One region of the Paenarthrobacter sp. NPDC058040 genome, then DNA from elsewhere that is predicted to be linked to it. Evidence: riboswitches for the same ligand, from Rfam matches in the RefSeq annotation. Region 1 holds a riboswitch; each other region holds the start of a gene.
The links. A riboswitch is a leader RNA that binds a small molecule or an ion and turns the genes downstream of it on or off. The one in region 1 is predicted to bind thiamine pyrophosphate.

Region 1 (3,541 bases):
GTGGCCCGTGTTGCTGGTTGCCTGGATCTTCCAGTTGCTCACCGCGCCGGTAGCGGCCCATATGGTGGGGCGTTCGGCCTACCGCACCAAGCACGGGCATCGTGAATTGCTGACCAAGGACGAGCTGGAAGCCGTGGTGCAACGGGCTGCCGAGGAACACTCCGAGCGTTAAACGCAACCCGAGCCTTAAACACAACGCGGGGTCACTTACGGCCCATAATCCCGGGAGGGATGGGCCGTAAGTGACCCCGCGTCGGAACTAGACGATGTCCTGGGACTTGGCGAAACGGGCGATCGCGCGCTGCGTGCCCCGGCTGGCCAGAACCTGGATGAGGGTGCTGACGAACGCCGAGATCAAGGCGAAGGTCAGGGCTGAGCGGAGGCTGGTCTCCATGTCGTCGTTGCCCTTGGGTGGCTTGTTGCCCGTGGCCTTTTCCCACCCCTTGTTGACCAGTTTGGTACCAAGGAAACCCGCGCCGAGGCTCACGCCGGCGCCCAGAAGCTTGAGGAAGAAGTTCATGCCCTCAGCCTAACCTCACAATCCTGCTGAACCCGCTTAGCGCCGGCTCGCCCTCTCTTCAAGGAAGGCGGCCAGGGAGCCCGGCGGCGCCAGCACGGGAACCACCTGGTGCTCCGCGGTCCATATGGCAGTTACGGAGTCGAAGCCGGAGATTTCCTTGAGCAGGTAATACGTAGGCGGCATGAGCTGCAAGCGGCCTTCGGCTTCGTCGGACAAGATGGTGCTGACCGGCATCCACAGCGACTGCCAAGCCTCCGTGGTTTGGTGCCGGGGAGTGGCCTCGGCACTCGGCTTGGCCACATAGAAGTAAGTGTCGAAACGCTTGGGCATGTCCACCGGGGTGATCCAGTTGGCCCATGGACGGAGTTCGGCAGGATCCAGCGTGAGGCCGGCTTCCTCCTGGACCTCGCGAATGGCCGCTGCCAAGACGGTGCCGGCGTTCTTCTGGACGTCTGCGGCTGAGCCCGATCCGTTCGCAATGGAACTCTGGTGCCAGTCGTGGGCGTGCCGGTCCAGCACGTCCCGGGCGTAATCCCACCCTTCGGAATCCGCCGCGTCCACCCGGCCGCCAGGAAACACCACCATGCCGGCCGCGAAATCCATGGTGGAAACCCTGTGCTGGACGAAGGCCTCCAAACCATCCGGGGCATCACGGAGCAGGATCACGCTGGCAGCGAGGCGCGGCTCGGCCACGGTGGGCTTGGAATCGGGTAGATCCGTCATGGAGTCATTCTCTCAGCTACGCGTTGTGGGGCCCGCCTTGCGCGCTATGCCCGCATCATAGGGCGTTGTGCGGGCCTCGCAACGGGGGAGTGTGATCTTGTGGGGCCTGCTGTGCGCCTTCTGCCGCGGTGATAGGGCGTAGTGCGGGCCTCGCAACGGGATTATGACCAAGTCCATGACCCCACAAACCCCTTCAGGTGTAAACTGAACCACGCCCACAAGGGCAGATTGATAACGACAGGGGAGCGCCGCCGTCGAACCTGCAGCGATGCAGGAGACGCGAGGGCGCTGAGAGTGCGGACAGCCGCAGACCCTCGAACCTGATCCGGTTAGTACCGGCGCAAGGGAGTCGAGCTTCTCAGAGTGTCCGGACCCGGGCGGCGCAGGCCGGCCGGGGGATCCGGGGAGCACTTTCCCCTCCTGTAACCTCAGGAGGCAAAGAAATGACCACGGCAAGCGTGAAGAAGACCAGTTATAACTGGCGTGTTGTAGACATCGTGGTGGCAGCGCTGATCGCCATCGCCGGCGGCGTGATTTTCTGGGCCTGGTCCCAGGGCGCCGCGATTGTATCCATTCCCATGAATGCGGCTTACCCACCCTTGACCGGCCTCATCGCCGGCGGATGGATGATCCCCGCAGTGCTGGGCATGCTCATCATCCGCAAGCCTGGCGCCGCGCTGTTCTGCGAGGCCGTGGCCGCGACGGGTGAGCTCATCATGGGCTCCCAGTACGGCACCACGGTGCTCATCTCCGGCATCCTCCAGGGCCTCGGAGCAGAGTTGATCTTCGCGGCGTTCCGTTACAAGAAGTTCAACCTGCCCACCTCACTCCTTGCAGGTGCGGGCGCCGGGCTTTTCTGCGGCCTCAACGACTCGTTCCTCCCCTGGGGCTGGAACATCGCCTACGAAGCCGTCGACAAGCTGGCCTACATCGCGTTCTGCACAGTGTCCGGCGCGATCATCGCCGGCGCCCTCTCCTGGGTTGCAACCCGCGGACTCGCCTCCACCGGCGTGCTGAGCGCTTTCGCATCCCGCAAGGCTGCGTCGGAGCCCGTCTTCAACTGATGGCCGCCACCAACAGCGGCCAGCCTGCCGCCATCTCCGCCGAGGGCTGGGGGTGGCGGCATGCCGGCCGTTCCACCCCTGCCATCCACGGCCTCGACCTTCGGATCGAGCCCGGCGAACGTGTGATGCTGCTGGGGCCTTCCGGTGCCGGCAAGTCGACGCTCCTGCATGCCCTGGCCGGTGTGCTGGGCGACGAGGAAGACGACTCGGACGAGACCGGATCGCTGCTGATCGACGGCGCGCCTCCGCGTGAACAGCGGGGCCGCGCCGGGCTGATGCAGCAAGACCCCGAAACGCAGGTAGTCCTGTCACGGGTAGGCGACGATGTCGCGTTTGGTGCCGAGAACCTTGCCGTCCCGCGGGAAGAGATTTGGGCGCGCGTCCATGAAGCGCTCGACGACGTCGGGTTGCGTACCGCTGCCGGGGGCGGCTTGGCGCTGGACCACCCGACGGCGGCACTTTCCGGCGGCCAGAAGCAACGCCTTGCGCTGGCCGGGATCCTGGCGATGCGGCCCGGCCTGATCCTGTTGGACGAACCCACGGCCAACCTGGACCCGGCGGGCGTGCTGGAAGTCCGTGATGCCGTGCGCCGCTGCCTGGACAAGACCAGTGCCACGTTGGTTGTGGTGGAGCACCGGGTGTCCGTCTGGAAGGACCTCGTGGACAGGATCGTGGTCCTGCAACCCGGGGCGGCGGGCGGCGGTGTGCTCCTGGATGGGCCACCGGACCAGGTGCTCTCTGAGGCACGCACCATGCTCATGGATGCCGGTGTGTGGGTTCCCGGCTATGTTCCGCGGACGCGGACGCGGGGCCGGAACAGCAGGCCGGACACGGGCCAGCTCCTGCTCGCGGCACAGGACCTCGCGGTCTCCCGGGAAAAGCCCCGGCGCCGCGGCTTCAAGACCATCCCACCGGCCCCCGTCCAAGCTGGCGTCAGCGCCCAGGTCCGGGAAGGCACGGCGCTGACCATCACGGGTCCGAACGGTGCCGGGAAGTCCACGTTCGCCCTCACAGTGGCCGGCCTTTTGGCGCCGGTGGACGGAAAGGTCTCTGCCGCCGTCGAGCTTTCCCAAGGTGCCGGGATTGATCCCTTCAAGTGGAAAGCCGATCAGCTGATCTCCCGCATCGGCACTGTCTTCCAGGAGCCCGAGCACCAGTTCGTGACAGGCAAGGTCCTGGATGAGCTCATGTTCGGCCCCAAGCACCTTGGCCATGGCGAAGAACGCGTGGATGA
Region 2 (3,541 bases), on a different contig from region 1:
AGGTGGCGGGATCGATCGTGACGAACGGAACGTCGAGCAAATCCCGGGCCGGGAGCTGGTGGTGTTCAACGGCCGCGCGTGCCTCGTCCAGAGCTCCGCCGGGGAAGTCGCCGGGCAGTTCCAGCTCGGTCCTCAGCGCGGCCAAGGACTCTGCGAGCTGGTCGGAAGAATCGTCGACGTTGGGCGCTATCCGATGATGTGACACGAAAGTCAGACTAGCCCGAAAACGGCGGATAGTCTTGGAACATGGGCACCTCCACAGGCCGCGACGATTCCCAGGGGCAGCTCGCCGCCGAGCTGCTGGGCGCCATGGCCTACGGGGAGTTGTCCGCCTTCGGAAGGTTGTCCTCCGACTCGCGACTGGCGCCCACGCTCCGCGAACGGGCCATGCTGGCCAAGATCGCCGTTGGTGCCTTCGGAAACTACGCCGTAATCAGCGGCCGGCTCGCGGAAATGGGAAACGACCCCGAGGACGCCATGCTCCCGTTCCAACGCTCGTTCGATCACTTCCACGAGCGGACGCCGCCCGGAGACTGGTTCGAATCGGTGGCCAAGGCCGACGTCATAGATACCGTCTCCGCGGATTTCTACCGGACCGTCGCCGGTTTCCTCGACTCCGGCACCCAGCATTTCGTCCAGCAGGTTGCCTCGGCCGACCAAGCAACCGAAGCCCTGCGGATCCTGCTGCGACGGGCCCTGCGGGATGACCCGCGGCTCGCGTCGCGGCTCTCACTTTGGGGGCGCAGGCTGGTCGGTGAGGCCCTGACACAGGCCCAGCGCGTCGGTTTGGAGCATCCGCATCTTGGGCCACTGCTGCGCGACGGCGGCGAATCCCGTGCCGCAGTGCATCAGCTGACCGCCGAGCTTGCGGAGCGGCACGGGCGCCGCATGACCGGCTTGGGGCTGACGGCCTAAGCCGCGTCGAGGGCCGCCAGCAGCGCCTGGGCGGCCGCCGTCGGGTTATCTGCCGCGGTGATGGCACGCACCACCACTATGCGGCTGGCTCCTGCGGCAACCACTTGTTCCACGTTGCTGAGGTCGATGCCGCCAATCGCGAACCAGGGCAGGTCAACGTCGGCTTGCTTTACGGCCTCCGCGGCATATGTGACCAAGTCCAGCCCCACTCCGGCCCGGCCCGGTTTGGTGGGCGTCGCCCAGAGCGGGCCGACGCAGAAGTAGTCCAGGCCACCGGCGTCCCGGGAGGCCGCAACTGCCGCGTCCACCTGCCCAGTGGAGTGGGTGGAAAGGCCGATGGTCTCCTCATCAGTGAGCAGGTCCCGGGCAGCCCCCAAGGGGATGTCCTTTTGGCCGATGTGGAACACGGGAGCCCCGGAAATACGGGCAACATCGGCGCGGTCATTGACGGCCCAGAGCCGCCCGTGGCGGCTGGCCACCTTGCTGAGGACCTCCAGCAGTTCCAGTTCTTCGCCGGCCTCGAGCGTCTTGTCGCGGAGCTGGATAATATCCACTCCGCCCTCGAAGGCGGCATCCACAAAATCTTCGAAATCGTCCTGCTGCCGGCGGGCGTCGGTGCACAAATAGAGGCGGGCAGTGGCGAGGAGGTCAGGCTGGGTCATGCAAACCAGAGTAGTTCCTCTAAACTGGGCACGTACTGCGGGAGCCGCGACGTTTGTCTTTATGACTGTCCGGCTGAGAGGGCTTCAGCGCCGACCGCTTGACCTGATCCGGCTAGTACCGGCGTAGGGAAGGAAATCCATGGCAGAAGCCATTTACGCAGATGTCGCCGTCATAGGCGGCGGCGTCATCGGACTCGGAATAGCGCACGAAGCACGGCGGCGCGGCCATTCGGTAGTCCTCATCGATCCGGCACCCGCCACCGGCGCCACTTATGCCGCGGCAGGCATGCTGGCCCCCGTCAGCGAACTCCACTACCAGGAGGAGGACCTCCTGGAACTCATGCTGGAATCGTCGCGGCGCTGGCCCGCGTTCGTGGACAGCCTCGCCGGTCCGCGGGAAACCACCGGTTACCGTACGACGGCGACGCTCGCCGTGGGTGCCGACGCCGCCGATCGCCGCGCGCTCGCAGACCTGCGCTCCGTGCAGGTGGCCGAGGGCCTCCAGGTGGAGCCGCTGCTGCTGCGGGACGCGCGCGAACGGGAACCCCTGTTGAGTCCGCAGATTTCCTGCGCGTTCCACATTCCAGCGGACCACCAAGTGGATCCGCGGAAGCTCGCGGCATCCCTGCTGGCGGGCTTGGCTGCGCACAGGCCCGCCGACGACAGCTGGGTAGAGGGGGCCGACGACGGCTTCCACGTTCGGCATGCGGCAGTCCGCTTGCTCTGGGACGAAGGCCGGGTGGCCGGCGCTGGGCTCAGCAATGGTGGGCAGGTCCTGGCCAAGGAAACAGTCCTTGCCAACGGCCTGGATGCGGCAACGATCAACGGACTTCCGGGGCAGCTCGAGCTCCCCTTGCGTCCGGTGTATGGGGACATCCTCAGGCTGCGCGTCCCGGAAACCTTGCAACCCCTGGTCACCTCAACCGTCCGGGGAATGGTGAGGGGTGTGCCGGTCTACATCGTTCCGAGGGAGGACGGGACCGTGGTAATCGGGGCCACCCAGAGGGAAGACGGACTGTCAACCGGGTCCAACGCTGTCTCAGCCGGTGGCATCTACCAGCTTCTGCGCGATGCCCAGGTCCTGGTTCCCGCGGTCGCGGAATTGGAACTCCTCGAAGCTACCGCCCGGGCCAGGCCTGGAACGCCGGACAACGCGCCGCTGTTGGGACGTGTGGCCAGCGCCGACGGGCAGGTTCCGGGCCTCATTATTGCCACCGGCTTCTTCCGGCATGGCGTTCTCCTGGCGCCGGCGGCCGCGGCGATCGTGGGCGACCTGATAACGGGCTCGGTGGATCCGCGCTGGTTGCGCTTCCGGCCGGACCGCTTTGCAACGCCTGGCCTGGCGCCACACCACACTTCTGCAGACACGGAATCTTTCAGCAAGGAAACAGCATGAACATCAAACTCAACGGAGCAGACCACGCAGTAGCGGATGGCGCCTCGGTCAGCACCCTCGTCACCTCCGTCACCGGCCGCGCACTGGACCACCGCGGACAGGCGGCCGACGGCGGCAAGTTGGGTGTCGCCGTCGCACGTAACTCCGAAGTAGTGCCGCGCAGCCAATGGGCTGCCACGGACCTCGCCGAAGGCGATGAGCTGGAACTCGTTACCGCAGTCCAAGGAGGCTGAACCATGACCACAACAAGCACCGAAACCCGGATCGACCCCTTGGTCATCGACGGGGTGGAATTGTCATCCCGGCTCATCATGGGGACCGGCGGAGCCCCCAGCCTGGAAGGCCTCGGCGCGGCACTTCTGGCCTCCGGGACGGAACTGACCACCGTGGCCATGCGGCGCTACTCTCCGGCAGAGGCGGGCTCGCTTTTCCAGCTGTTGGTGGACAACAACATCCGGGTGCTCCCGAATACCGCAGGCTGCTTCACAGCAAAGGACGCTGTGCTGACGGCGGAACTGGCCCGGGAAGCGTTGGAGACCGACTGGGTGAAGCTTGAGGTCATCGCAGA
Region 3 (3,541 bases), on a different contig from region 1:
CCGTCTCGTACCGGCACGAATGGGCGAAGGCCTCCACCATGGCCGTCTGTTCCTGGTTTGAGGCAGCGACGGCGGCCGCATCCGTGAAGCCGATGGCCTTGCGGGTGGCTTCGGCGAAATCTTCATCAGCGTAGGTTTTGAGCCAATCGGCGTACGCGTGGTCCGACGGAGACCCTGCTTTGACGTAGTTGGCGTGCAGTTGGTGCCCCACTTCGGCGTAGAGCCAGTAGCAAGGCAGGATTGCCGCCAGCAGCACGCCGTAGCTTGCCGAAGCCGAAGCGGCCAGGAGGTGGTCCACGTAGGCTTTGGTCACGGGTCCAGTGTGGGTGGCGGCCTGACGGGTGCTCAACCAGTTCCTGTGCAGCTCGGACTCCACCTCGAGGCAAAGCTGCGAAGACCTGGCCCAGAACAATTGCTCGTCCTCGGTGGGAGCGAGGGCTCCAGCCCGCGCCAGCACCCGCGAGTAGCCGTTGAGATACAGGGCGTCCTGCGCCAAGTAATAGTTGAATTGCTGCTCTGGAAGGCTGCCCGACTCCAGGCCCTGGATGAACTCGAGGCCGTAGATGGCCTCCAGCTCAGGAGCGGCCTCGTCCCACAGGCGGGCGGCGAAGTCGCCTGGGTCTGCGGTGCGGTGCGCTTGGTGGAAGTGGTTGATGGGGCCGCTGCCCCTGCCCACCTCGAGCACATCTGCCGCAGCCAAGGCCTGCAACAGCCAGGGCTTGACCTCCCGCAGGGACGCTTCCCAGTCCCCTTTGCGTGCCTGGACGGTAGCCAAGGCAGAAGACAACGAGCAGCCCGTTCCGTGGCTGTTCGTGGTATCGATTCGGGGACCGGCAACATCTATGACATCCTGGCGCAGCAAACCACTGGTGTTCACCAGCGCATCCGGGCACTCAGCACCCGCCAGGTGGCCGCCCTTGACCAACACTGTATTGCCGCATTCGGCGGCCAGTCTCTTGCCCTGGTCAAGGGCCGACGCCCAATCCTGCGCCCCGGGTTCGCCCAGGAGCATGGCCAGTTCCGGGATGTTGGGCGTGATGAGGTCAGCCAGTGGAAGAAGCTGACGTAGTGCCGCCTCGGCCGACTCCCGGAGCAGGCGGTCGCCACTGGTGGCCACCATGACGGGATCGAGGACCACGACGGCGGGCCGCACCTTTTCGAGCCACGCGCGCACCTCTTCGATCACCTCGGCGTCACCGAGCATCCCGATCTTGACGGCATCGATGGAGACGTCGGTGCTGATGGCCTCCAACTGCTGGCGCAGGAATTCCACGGGCGGAACGTGGACGGCGGTAACGCCCAGCGTGTTTTGGGCAGTGAGGGCCGTGACCACGGCCATGCCGTAGCCTCCGTGGGCCGCGATGCTCTTGAGGTCGGCCTGGATGCCCGCGCCACCGGAGGGGTCGGAGCCGGCGATGCTGAGGACCCGGGGGTACCTACGGCGGGCTCCGGCCACGGCGTAGACAGCTGAATTCAACGATGAAGTCATGGGGACATCCCTTCGCCGGTGCTAGCCGGACAGGTTCAACGGGTCTGGATCTCAGCCTGGCCCATCGCCTGGCACCCCGTGTCAGTGACCAAGCCTAACGGACGGAGGGTCCGGCAGTAGTTACTGCCGGACCCTCCGCCGGTTACATGTCGCTGGTTGCGCCTAGAGTTCCGAGGCCGGTACCCCTACGCCGAGGATGATCGGCTCGGAAACAGCCGATTCCTTCTTGGCAGGCTCTTGCGGCGCCTTGGCTTCATGGGCCGTTCCTCCTGCCGTGGAGGCGGACACGTCATGGTGCTCCACAGTGGTTTCGTTGGCAGCACCCTGCGCCCGGCTGGCGCTCCGGTTCCGGCGACCCCGCCGGCCACGGGCGCGGACGGACGGATCGGTCTCCTCGGCGGTGTCCTGGTGGACCGGGGCCGTTTCGGCCTGAACGACGTCGACGGCGGCAGCCTCGGCGTTGCTTTCGACGGCCGTGCTTTCGACGGCCGCGGGGCCTCCGCCGAGGTGGGAGAAGGCCTCAGCCAGCAGGTCCAGTGTCATTGCGGGCTTCGCCGATTCCGGCTCATCGTGGTGTTCGACGAACGGCAGCGCAACTTCCTCGCCGCCGAACCGAAGCACGGGCGTGCTGCGCGGGCTTTCCTCGCCTGCCCCGGAGGCCAATGCTTCTCCGGCATTCTCCGGAATGCCCGAGCCACCGGCGGCAGCGGCAGCGGCGCGTGCTTCCTCTTCGGCCCGGTGAACCTCGTCATCGTGCAAGTGGGCAGCGTGCGCCGCAGCGGCAATGGTGGCTAAGGCTGCCCTGGTCGCCTGTGCCTTGGCCTCGCGGGCCGGGTCCACGGTTTCGGGAGCCGTCGACGAAGGCGCGGTCGACACGGCGGTGTGGACCGGCGTCGAACCTTCTGCCGGCTGCCCGCCCCCCTTGCCGCGGCGACGCTTGCGTTCCGTCCGGGCCGAAGGCTGCTGCTGCGTCTCCGCGTGCGGACGGTGCTGCTCGGCGGCCACAACGTTGGCGCGGCGGTGCTCGACGGGCTCATCGTGCGTCACGACGCCCCGTCCGGCACAGTGCTCGCACTGCTCGCCAAAGACTTCCAGCAGGCCCGTCCCCATGCGCTTGCGCGTCATCTGCACCAAACCAAGGGACGTAACTTCCGCTACCTGGTGCTTGGTACGGTCGCGGCCAAGGCACTCAACCAGACGGCGCAGCACCAGGTCCCGGTTGGACTCGAGCACCATGTCGATGAAGTCGATCACGATGATGCCGCCGATATCGCGCAGGCGGAGCTGGCGGACCACTTCCTCGGCAGCCTCAAGGTTGTTCTTGGTGACAGTCTCTTCCAGGTTTCCACCGCTGCCGGTGAACTTGCCCGTGTTGACGTCAACCACAGTCATGGCTTCGGTACGGTCGATGACCAAGGATCCACCCGAGGGCAGGAAGACCTTGCGCTCCAGGGCCTTGTGGATCTGCTCGTCGATGCGCCATGCCGAGAAGATGTCCTGGTCCTTGGTCCATTTCTCCAGGCGGCCCACCAAATCCGGGGCCACGTAAGTCACATACGCCTCAATGGTGTCCCACGCGTCGTCGCCGGAGACGATCAGCTTGGAGAAGTCCTCGTTGAAGACGTCGCGGACCACCTTGATGGTCAGATCGGGCTCGCCGTACAGCAATTCGGGTGCCAGGACCTTGGTGGAAGATGCCTGGCCCTCGATGCCTTCCCACTGCGCACGAAGGCGGTTGATGTCGTGGGTCAGTTCCTCCTCCGAGGCGCCTTCGGCGGCGGTACGGACAATGACACCGGCATTCTCCGGCAAACGATCCTTGAGGATGCGCTTGAGGCGGTTGCGTTCGACGTCAGGCAGTTTGCGCGAGATGCCGGTCATGGAGCCACCCGGCACGTACACCAGGTAGCGGCCCGGGAGGGAAATCTGGCTGGTCAGGCGCGCGCCCTTGTGGCCCACGGGGTCCTTGGTGACCTGCACCAGCACGGAGTCACCGGACTTCAGGGCATTCTCGATCCTGCGGGGCTGGCCCTCAAGGTTGACGGCGTCCCA
Region 4 (3,541 bases), on a different contig from region 1:
GCAGAACTTGGGTCCGCACATGGAGCAGAAGTGTGCCGTCTTGGCCGGTTCGGCGGGAAGTGTCTCATCGTGGAATGATTCCGCGGTGACCGGATCCAGGGACAGTGCGAACTGGTCCCGCCACCTGAACTCGAAGCGTGCCTTGGAAAGGGCATCGTCGCGCTCGTTGGCGCCGGGGTGTCCTTTGGCAAGGTCCGCGGCATGGGCTGCGATCTTGTAAGTGATCACGCCGGTCTTGACGTCGTCCTTGTTCGGCAGGCCCAGGTGTTCCTTGGGGGTCACGTAGCAGAGCATGGCCGTGCCGTAGCGGGCAATCTCCGTGGCACCGATCGCCGAGGTGATGTGGTCGTACCCTGGCGCAACGTCGGTCACGAGCGGCCCGAGGGTGTAGAAAGGGGCGCCCTTGCACAATTCCTGCTGGCGTTCCACGTTCTCCCGCACCAGGTGGAAGGGAATGTGCCCCGGTCCCTCAACCATGACCTGGACGTCGTATTCCCAGGCCCGCTGTGTCAGTTCGGCCAGGGTATCCAGTTCGGCGAACTGCGCCGCGTCGTTGGCGTCCGCCGTGGCCCCGGGGCGGAGGCCGTCACCCAGCGAGAAAGCGACATCGTACTTGGCGAAGATCTCGCACAGTTCATTGAAGTGGGTGTAGAGGAAGTTCTCTTGGTGGTGGGCAAGGCACCATCCGGCCATGATGGAACCGCCGCGGGACACAATGCCCGTGACCCGGTTGGCGGTGAGGGGAACGTAGCGCAGCAGGACACCTGCGTGGATGGTCATGTAGTCAACGCCCTGCTCGCATTGTTCGATCACCGTGTCCCGGAAGATCTCCCACGTGAGCTTGTTGGCCTCGCCATTGACCTTTTCCAGCGCCTGGTAGATCGGCACCGTGCCGATGGGGACGGGGGAGTTGCGGATGATCCACTCGCGGGTGGTGTGGATGTCGTCCCCCGTGGAAAGGTCCATGACGGTATCGGCGCCCCACTGGGTGGCCCACTGGAGTTTGTCCACTTCCTCGGCGATGGAACTGGTGACGGCAGAGTTGCCGATGTTGGCGTTGATCTTCACCAGGAAGGCCTTGCCGATGATCATGGGCTCGGACTCGGGGTGGTTGATGTTGTTGGGGATGATGGCCCGCCCTGCAGCGACTTCGCTGCGGACCAGCTCAACGTCGCAATTCTCCCGCAAGGCGACGAACCGCATTTCGGGCGTCACGACGCCCTGCTTGGCGTAATGCATCTGGGTGACGGTTTTACCTTCGACGGCGCGGCGGGGCACGGGTTGTGCACCCTTCCACTCAGCCGAGGCGGCTCCGCGCCGCACGGCCGACTTGCCATCGTCCAGCAGGTTCCGTTCCCGGCCCGAGTACGCCTCTGTGTCACCGCGTGCCTCGATCCACGCCTGGCGGAAGGGCTCCAGCCCTACGACTGGATCGCTTCCGGGGCCCGCCGTGCGGTACACCTGCAGTGGCTGGTTTGCCTGGCCGTTGGGCGAGGGTTCCAACGCGATTTCAGTCACCGGCACGCGGATGCCGTGGCCGGGATCTTCCAGCCAGGCAAGCGAGTGGGATTTCAGGGATTGGGTCACCGTTTCCGCCGTGCCTGCTGCGGAACCGGACTGGTTTTGGGCAGGGCTGTGCTGTGATTCTGTGGTGCTCAAGGATTACTCACTTCCTTCGCCGGCATTACCCGGACAGGTTCAACGGTCGCAGACTGCGTCAGTCTGATCTCAGCCCCTGCAAGGGCTCCCGTGTGGTCGTAGACGAAGCTACCACAGCCAGGCGGGTGGTCCCAGTCACAAGCGAGCCGGCCGGCGGTCCCGGCTAGGCTTCTGCCATGGCCAACATCATTGAATTCAGTGGTCCCGTGCTGGTGGCAGCCGATGACGAACGCCAGGGTTTGTGGTCCGTGGACGGAAAGCTGACCTTTGAACGTCCCGCAGCCGTGCCGGATGAAGTGCTCGACGGATGGGTGCTCCCGGGCTTCGTGGATGCGCACTGCCACATCGGCCTTGGTCCGGGCGGGTCGGTTGACGACCCGACCACCCTCGCCCAGGCGGTAGCGGACCGAAACGCGGGAACCCTGCTGATCCGTGACGCCGGTTCGCCCAGCAACACGCGCTGGGTCCAGCAGCGGGAGGACTTGCCCCGGCTGGTCCGCGCAGGGCGGCACATTGCCCGGAGCCGGAGGTACCTGCGCGGCCTGGGCCATGAAGTGGAGCCTGATGAGTTGGTGGAGACGGTGCGGAAGGAAGCCCGCGACGGCGACGGCTGGGTCAAGCTCGTGGGCGACTGGATTGACCGCGGGATCGGCGACCTTTCGCCGTCATTTCCCGCCGCCGTGGTCAAAGACGCCATTGCTGCCGCCCACGATGAGGGCGCCCGCGTGACCGCGCATTGCTTCGCGGAAGAAACCGTGGACCAGATGCTCGACTCCGGAATCGACTGCATCGAGCACGCGACGGGGCTTTTGCCGCGGCACATACCCCGGTTGGTGGAACAGCAGGTGCCAATCGTGCCCACGTTGGTGAACATCGCGACTTTCCCAGACATCGCCGCGCAGGCCAAGCCTAAATTTCCCGACTACGCCCAGCACATGACCAGCCTGTGGGAACGGCGTCGCGAGCGGGTCCTGGAGGCTTTCGAAGCAGGCGTTTCCATCTACGCGGGCACCGATGCCGGCAGTGTCATCAAGCATGGGCGGATTGCCGACGAGATGCAGGAACTGCACGACGCCGGCCTGCCGCCTTCCGCGGTCCTCGACGCTGCCGCTTGGCGCGCCCGGGCCTGGCTGGGAGCCGAGGGCATCAGCGAAGGGGCGAGTGCCGACGTCGTGCTCTGCCGTGCGGATCCCCGGCGGGTGCTGGCCACGGTCCACGAGCTGGGCCACGTGGTCCTCAGGGGCAACGTCGTCCGCTGGGAATAAATTGAAGCTTCAAGTAATTTAGATAGGTAGAACGAGCCGAAAAGCGGCCACCTTGACCTACCGGGAGCATCACATGACCACTTCATCCAGCCAGGACCTGCTGCCTGCCGACCTCACCATGGGCACAGTGATGCTCAAGGTAGGCGACATGAAGGTCATGAGCGACTACTACCAGCGCGCGCTGGGCCTTCAAATCGTGGCCGAGCAGGACGGCGGCCTCTACCTGGGCCGCCTGGGCAAGCCGGTGGTCCACCTTGCCCCCGCGGCGGGCCTGCAGATCCCGGGGCGTGGCGAAGCCGGCCTCTTCCATACCGCGATTCTTTTCGACGATCAGCCCTCGCTTGCCGCCACTATCGCCACCGCCGCGCAATACGAGCCCCGGGCTTTTGTGGGCAGTGCCGACCACCTGGTCAGTGAGGCGTTCTACTTCACCGATCCCGAGGGCAACGGAATCGAGTTGTACTACGACAAGCCCCGCGAAGTGTGGAAGTGGGACGGCAAGAACGTGGTCATGGACAATGTCGCGTTGCCGCCACAGGCCTATCTGCAGCAGTACTTGAGCGAAGCGGCGGTGACCGGTCAGGCCCAGGCCGTTGCCGGCGTCGGGCATGTCCACC

Region 2: it holds a riboswitch for thiamine pyrophosphate, as region 1 does, so the genes downstream of both, thiO (glycine oxidase ThiO) here and ACFVSJ_RS17450 (ECF transporter S component) in region 1, are expected to answer to the same signal.
Region 3: it holds a riboswitch for thiamine pyrophosphate, as region 1 does, so the genes downstream of both, thiD (bifunctional hydroxymethylpyrimidine kinase/phosphomethylpyrimidine kinase) here and ACFVSJ_RS17450 (ECF transporter S component) in region 1, are expected to answer to the same signal.
Region 4: it holds a riboswitch for thiamine pyrophosphate, as region 1 does, so the genes downstream of both, thiC (phosphomethylpyrimidine synthase ThiC) here and ACFVSJ_RS17450 (ECF transporter S component) in region 1, are expected to answer to the same signal.

What each region holds. Positions count from the first base shown of each region.
Region 1 covers NZ_JBHVRN010000012.1:92,579-96,119, forward strand. The annotation lists gene mnhG (monovalent cation/H(+) antiporter subunit G) at 1-172, shown strand, start outside; gene ACFVSJ_RS17440 (DUF4235 domain-containing protein) at 260-520, opposite strand; gene ACFVSJ_RS17445 (NUDIX domain-containing protein) at 557-1,243, opposite strand; TPP riboswitch at 1,473-1,608, shown strand; gene ACFVSJ_RS17450 (ECF transporter S component) at 1,687-2,307, shown strand; gene ACFVSJ_RS17455 (ABC transporter ATP-binding protein) at 2,307-3,541, shown strand, end outside.
Region 2 covers NZ_JBHVRN010000003.1:45,524-49,064, reverse strand. The annotation lists gene ACFVSJ_RS04765 (RNB domain-containing ribonuclease) at 1-205, opposite strand, end outside; gene ACFVSJ_RS04760 (ferritin-like fold-containing protein) at 247-915, shown strand; gene thiE (thiamine phosphate synthase) at 912-1,577, opposite strand; TPP riboswitch at 1,605-1,724, shown strand; gene thiO (glycine oxidase ThiO) at 1,717-2,973, shown strand; gene thiS (sulfur carrier protein ThiS) at 2,970-3,206, shown strand; gene ACFVSJ_RS04740 (thiazole synthase) at 3,210-3,541, shown strand, end outside.
Region 3 covers NZ_JBHVRN010000008.1:49,160-52,700, reverse strand. The annotation lists gene thiD (bifunctional hydroxymethylpyrimidine kinase/phosphomethylpyrimidine kinase) at 1-1,489, opposite strand, end outside; TPP riboswitch at 1,480-1,578, opposite strand; gene ACFVSJ_RS12520 (Rne/Rng family ribonuclease) at 1,652-3,541, opposite strand, start outside.
Region 4 covers NZ_JBHVRN010000005.1:304,937-308,477, forward strand. The annotation lists gene thiC (phosphomethylpyrimidine synthase ThiC) at 1-1,659, opposite strand, end outside; TPP riboswitch at 1,654-1,761, opposite strand; gene ACFVSJ_RS09190 (amidohydrolase family protein) at 1,836-2,924, shown strand; gene ACFVSJ_RS09195 (VOC family protein) at 2,998-3,541, shown strand, end outside.